DNA from 3 places in the Rossellomorea sp. QJM3NY_18 genome. Region 2 is predicted to be linked to each of the others. Evidence: predicted binding sites of a transcription regulator. Region 2 holds the regulator's gene; each other region holds the start of a gene.
The links. The regulator Rex, encoded in region 2, represses fermentation and respiration genes when NADH is low (regulators of the CRP and FNR family bind a similar motif). The targets are predictions, from matches to a motif close to TTGTGAAATATTTCACAA.
Positions count from the first base shown of each region.

Region 1: the regulator Rex is predicted to act here: its motif matches at 921-938, upstream of AC0VXY_RS12950 (cytochrome c oxidase subunit II).
Region 3: the regulator Rex is predicted to act here: its motif matches at 1,551-1,568, upstream of AC0VXY_RS17870 (nitrate/nitrite transporter).

Region 1 is NZ_CM149659.1:2,518,436-2,520,639, forward strand. It holds gene AC0VXY_RS12940 (SDR family NAD(P)-dependent oxidoreductase) at 1-646, opposite strand, end outside; gene AC0VXY_RS12945 (hypothetical protein) at 711-845, opposite strand; gene AC0VXY_RS12950 (cytochrome c oxidase subunit II) at 1,218-1,694, shown strand; gene AC0VXY_RS12955 (b(o/a)3-type cytochrome-c oxidase subunit 1) at 1,695-2,204, shown strand, end outside.
Region 2 is NZ_CM149659.1:291,620-293,823, reverse strand. It holds gene tatC (twin-arginine translocase subunit TatC) at 1-487, opposite strand, end outside; gene AC0VXY_RS01660 (twin-arginine translocase TatA/TatE family subunit) at 503-673, opposite strand; gene AC0VXY_RS01655 (redox-sensing transcriptional repressor Rex) at 728-1,405, opposite strand; gene AC0VXY_RS01650 (ABC-F family ATP-binding cassette domain-containing protein) at 1,597-2,204, shown strand, end outside.
Region 3 is NZ_CM149659.1:3,462,956-3,465,159, reverse strand. It holds gene AC0VXY_RS17870 (nitrate/nitrite transporter) at 1-1,477, opposite strand, end outside; gene AC0VXY_RS17865 (cyclic nucleotide-binding domain-containing protein) at 1,599-2,045, opposite strand; gene AC0VXY_RS17860 (Crp/Fnr family transcriptional regulator) at 2,179-2,204, opposite strand, start outside.

The sequences.
Region 1 (2,204 bases), 2.1 Mb from region 2:
AAGGAGTCACTGCCAGTATATCATTTACATACTCTTCATTTTGCAGAAGTTCCTTCGTTAAAGGTGTCTTGAAATACCATGGACCGATACTGTTTACATTAATATTGTATTTTCCCCATTCCATGGCTAATACCTTCGTCATTTGAATCATGGCCGCTTTCGTGGAAGCATATACGACCCCGGTCCTGAGGGCAACGTGGCCGGCGACGGATGCAATGTTTATGATTTTCCCCCGGCCCCTCTCTTTCATATGCCTTCCCACTTCCTGGCTCATCATAAAGGCTGATTTCAAGTTCGTATCCATGATTTTCTGCCATTCCTCATCCGTTACCGAAAGCGCTGCTGAACGTATATTCATCCCTGCATTATTAATCAAAATATCGATGGACAAGCCATGATTTTCTATGTAGGTGATCACTTTGTTTATGTCGTCACGTGATGTCACATCTGTCGGGAGGATATGAGCCTTCCTTCCAAGCTTCTCGATTACACTTGCCGTTTCTTCTAAATCATCCCTCGTTCTTGACAACAGGACTACATCGGACCCAGATTCCGCTAATCCAATACTAAGGGCACGTCCAATTCCCCGGCCTGCACCTGTGACAACGGCCAATTTACCTTTCAATGAAAATGAAGGAACAAACAAATTCTCCACCGCCTTATCTATTATTCGAATCTTCTTTATATTAGCACAGCATGTCTTCAAAGTCTCACCGATGATCCTTTTTCCCTTGTTGATGATGGACCTCGATATGTATCTTCGCTTCCACCGGCAGCTGGCATTGAGGACAGATTTTTTTATCAGAGAAGATTTGACAGCACTGTTTACAATAATACTTTTCCATTTGATCGTCACCTTCCTCTTCATTCCTACACTTTATGCATCAGGTTCACACAAATGAACACACCCGATTGCCTATTTTTCAATCACTTCACATATATTTCACATACCACCCCTTTAAGTGTGATATTTATCACAGATTCAAGAAGTGTACCCGCTTATGATTGAAGTATCAAATCAGTGAATAATTGATGGAAGGAATGAGAGGAATGGGGAAACCGGAATTACATCAAAAAACGGAAGTCAAAATGAAGGAGTCCACCTCATTAAAAGGCACATTCACTTCAGTTTTATTTTTAGGAGGTTTTTTAGTCCTTACATGGCTTGGGGTATTTTTGTTATTTCTTAATCGTTTTTAATTTAAGGAGTGATTTATATGCATATGCATCGCTATGAGAAATGGTGGTTGACGCTTGGATCAGGGTCTCTTATCTTATTTTTAATCATATTGGGAATCAGTGCTTTTCACCAGGGGCATCAGCCTCCAAGCGCGAAGGCCTACGTCAATCCGGAACAGGTGGACAAAATAGCTCCATTTAACGAACCTGGACTTAAAAAAGTGGAAGGAAAGGCTTGGGATTATGAGTTGGTATTTGTGGCTTCAGCTTTCCTTTATTCCCCTGGGGAAATTGAAATCCCTAAAGGATCTACACTGAAAATCACGGCCACAACCAAGGATGTTGTTCATGGGTTTGAAGTGGCAGGAACCAATATCAATATGATGCTTGAACCGGGGTTTGTCAGTGAATACACAACAACACTCGACAAATCTGGAGAGTTCCTCATTGTTTGTAATGAATACTGTGGTGTAGGTCATCACACGATGAAATCTATGTTAAGGGTGGTGGACTAGATGAAACCATTTGTAAAAATTGATAAAAAGGATGCTACACTGGCCATGGCCCATATTTACGTTGGATTTGCCGCTCTTGCATTAGGGGGACTCGCCGGCCTGTTACAGGTTTTGGTCCGCTCAGGCAGATTCACTTTGCCTGCAGGGATTGGTTATTATCAAGTATTGACTGTTCACGGGGTATTACTCGGATTGGTACTGACGACATTCTTTATACTCGGATTCCAGCATGCGGCCATTTCCCGGACTTCAGGGACTTACTCTGGAAAATCCCGCTTTATGGGGTGGTTAGGATTCTGGGTCATGCTTCTTGGAACCATCATGGCAGCAGTCATGATTCTATTAAATGAAGCTACGGTCCTTTATACATTTTATGCTCCACTCCAAGCCCACTGGATCTTTTATTTAGGATTGACCTTCGTGGTGGTGGGCAGCTGGCTTGGAGGATCAGGGATGATCATGAAATATATGAGCTGGAGAAAAGAACATCCCGGACAACCGAGCCCTTTG
Region 2 (2,204 bases):
CAAAAGGAATCGTGATCTGGAATAAGAAATGAAAATATTCGTTTATTCCGATCACTTGTTCTATATTGAGATTCATTGATAAACCCATCATGAATTTCACGATATATGGAAACAAAATAAAATAAGAAAATGACAATCCACCTAAGAAAAGGATTAGGGAAACTGGAATATAACTAAGCGTCACTTTTCTTTCTCTTTCGTATAAACCCGGACTGACAAAAGACCAGACTTGAAAGAGAATGATAGGGGATGTCATGATCAAAGCAATGAACATGATCATTTCCATATAGATCTTGAGAGGATCTGTGATACGAAAGGCATTCATGGTTAATTCTTTCGCTTCATCGGCATGCTGTAAGTACCTGATCAGCGGTTCCGCAAGAAAGAAGCTTACAACAACTGCTAACAAGAAGAAAACGACTACAAACATGAGTCGTTTTTGCAATTCTCCTATATGTTCATAAACTGTCATGTCTCTTTGACTCATGGCGTTCATCCTACTCTACTTAGCACTATTATTTTTTTCGTCTTCATCATCTGCTAAGCCTTTTGTTGCATTTTTAAATTCACGCAATGTATTTCCTGCCGCTTTTCCTAATTCCGGAAGTTTCTTAGGACCGAAAATAAGTAAAGCAACGACTGCTATTAATACGAGGCTACCTGGACCTGGCATAATGAGACACCTCCTCTTTTACCATTCTATCATAACGTAAATATGAAGAATTTTCTATTCTGTTATGATTCCATCTTGTGACATTTCCGTGTCATCCTCTGAATAATGCTTCAAGAAGTAAACGAGTGACTGAAGTTCCACCGCCAAGTCGATATGATGGACGCGGATATGGTCAGGCACCGTCAATCTCGCAGGGGTGAAATTCAGTATCCCCTTTATATTCGAAGAAACCAATCGCTCTGTGATATTCTGAGCAGAAGATGCCGGCACCGTCAGAATCGCTACTTCAATATCATGCCCCACAAGACGCTCTTCTAAATCATCTAAATGAAAAACGGGTACATCGCTGATTTGAGTCCCGACCTTCTTTTCATCCACCTCAAAAGCCATTTCGATCTTCGTATTATTATTCTTGATGAAATTATAATGAAGAAACGCTGTACCAAGATTCCCCACCCCGATCAACACAACCTTCGTAAGGGCATCCTGATCCAGTGTCTTACGGAAGAATGATAGCAGATAATTGACATTATAGCCGTATCCCTTTTTACCCAATGCACCAAAATAAGAAAAGTCCCTGCGGATCGTAGCAGAATCAACTTTCACCGCTTCACTTAATTCCTTCGATGAAACCCTCTGCTTACCGGATGAGTACAGATTCTTGATAAATCGATAATATAGCGGAAGGCGCTTGGCCGTTGCCTGTGGAATTTTCGTTGTATCCTGGTTCATATTGTATTCCCCCACATCTATTCAAAACCTCTGATACCGCTTCCAAAATTGAAAGCATCCAGAATTTATTAAACTCTACTACTCATCATACACTATATTTTATCCTAAGTGTACGAAGATTAATAGTCGATTTATTGCCGTTCCCCTCTCAAATACGGTACACTAGCACTATGAAATAGAGGTGAAACGTCATGATTCTTTTACAAGTGAATCAACTAACAAAGAACTTCGGTGCAGATAATATCCTATCAAATATTAAACTTGAAATACAGACTAGAGATCGCGTTGCCCTTGTCGGCCGTAATGGCGCAGGAAAGTCGACTCTTCTAAAAATAATTGCAGGTCACCTCTCCTACGATTCCGGGGAGATCACTAAGCCAAAGGGCGTCTCCATCGGGTATCTTGCCCAAAATACGGGTCTAGAATCTGATCTATCCATCTGGTCTGAGATGCTGACCGTCTTTGAGGAATTGAAACTGCAGGAAAAGAAATTACGATCACTGGAGCAACAAATGGCCGATCCTTCAGTATATGAGCAAGAGGATGTCTATCAACGGGTATTGAAGGAATACGATCAACTCCAGGTTCTCTTCAAAGATTCCGGCGGCTATCAGTATGAAGCGGATATCCGTTCCGTCCTTCACGGATTGAACTTCGCCGATTTTGATTACGAAACAAAGATATCCACATTGAGCGGCGGCCAGAAAACCCGTTTGGCCCTTGGTAAGCTTCTACTGACCAAGCCTGACATCCTCATCCTTGATGAGCCGACCAACCACTTGGATATCGAAACGTTATC
Region 3 (2,204 bases), 1.1 Mb from region 2:
CGCTGAACTGTCCGACATAATATTTTACATTGCCGGCATCATTACAAACCTCTGAAATAGTCAGCCATTGTAAATAGACTTCTCCATTTTTTCGTTTATTCCAGATTTCACCTTGCCAATATCCCTGATCTTTTAATTCATTCCACAGGGCTGAGTAAAAATGCTGATCATGCCGGCCGGATTGAAGAATGCTTGGTTTTTGTCCAACGGCTTCTTCTTTTTCATAGCCGGTTACTTTAGTGAACGCCTGATTTACCCGTTCAATGACACCCTTTTCGTTTGTGATCATCATTCCCTGGGCGGTGTTCTCGAGTACTTTATTTTCCAACTTTAATTTTTCACGGAACGTCATCATTAATACGATGACAAAACTGAGAAGGGCGAATTGGGATAATGCCATGAAGCCGATGGCATAGTGCCCCGTTAAACTGAAGACGGTTGTTAATACTAAGGGAGGAAAGAATCCTCCCAGGCCTCCCATGGCAGCCACAAGACCATTTACGATACCCGCCTGTTTCGTGAAATAGAGCGGGACAAGTTTGAAGATCGTTCCGTTCCCGATCCCGGCACAGGCCGCGACGGTTAAAACACCAGTGGTATATACCTCAATCGTAGGGGAGAAAGATAATAATACACCTGAAAATGTTAATCCTCCGAAGACAAACAGCAGGATGATGTATGGATTGAATTTATCAGACATCCATCCGCCGATCGGGCGCATAAATGTTGATAAAGCGATGAAACCTGCCGTCCGTAACCCAGCGTCAACCGGTGTTAAATTAAATTCATTAACCAAGAAGTTTGGCAAATAAATGGTGAATGCGACAAAAGATCCAAATGTGATGAAGTAAAATAGACATAATGCCCATAACGTTGAATTTCGGTATACTTCTTTTACCTGTTTAACGATGGAAACATTCACTTTCTTTTCTTTGCGGTCACCAAATACAAAGTTTAAAACGGCGAATGCTAACAGTAAGACAAGATAGAAGCGGACCGTTGTCACCCATCCAAATGAGCTGGCGAGGACAGGGGCGGAAAATGCGGTTACCGCAGTACCGATATTGCCCGATCCATATATTCCGTTGATGAATCCATGCTTGCTAGAAGGATAATATTTAGGGAGAGAGGTTACACCTATTGAAAAAGTGGCTCCTCCTATACCAATCAAAAGACCTCCAATGACTAAATCCGTGAGTGAGTCAGCTTGACTGATGTAGAATACAGGGAATAATAATGCGATAAAGCTTATCGTGAAGATTAATCTGGCACCGAATCGATTTGTGTAATATCCAATCGGGATACGAAGCACACTTCCCAAAATGACGGGGATTGCTGTCACTAAGGCAACTTCTCCGTCCGTTAAATTAATATCCTGACGAATATTCGGCATAAGTGAAGAAATGAGTACCCATACCATAAACCCGGCGATGAGACTTGATGTTTGAAGAGGCAGCTGGATTTTTGTACTCTTCATTGGATGATTCCCCTTTCAATCCTAAAAAAATGAAAATCTATATCCATATCCTAACAACGGTATACATATAAGGTTGTGAAGTTTATCACACGAGCAAAAAAAACTTCACAGGAGAAACTCTTCAACTCATTAAATTCACAATTTCTTCATAAGAGCTTTTCAAGTTTTTATGAAAAGATCGCAATATATTTCTTTGCAGCAATGGATGCTGGTCCGATATATTGATGATTAATTGAAGAGGGGCTTCCATATATATTGTGGTTTCTCTCACCTCAAGACTAATTGAATCCCCATCTTTATGATAATGAAGAAAGACACTCGGCATAAACATATCATTTGTTATGAATGACCCAATTTTATATTGAGAATCCCGGGATTCTTTAATGTGAACGTGGAGAGAACCGGATAATATGATGATCATCGAGTTTCTCTTCTGTAAGCAAATAATGTCACCCTCTTCTTTTTTTATGATGCTTGAAGCTTCCACTATCCTTTTCAGTTGACTATTCCCAATGTCTTGAAACAAGCTGAGACTTTTCAGGTAAAGCAGATAATCCTGCTTATGCATTCCTTCTCCTCCTCTTATAAATGCATTTTCATCATTATAAAAGAATCCCTGAAAAATAACTGTGACACTTTTCACAGTTATTGGAATATAAAAAGGCGGCCTCAACTTTACATTGAGACCGCCTCACATTCTCTTAATCTATGTTGCAAATATCAATCG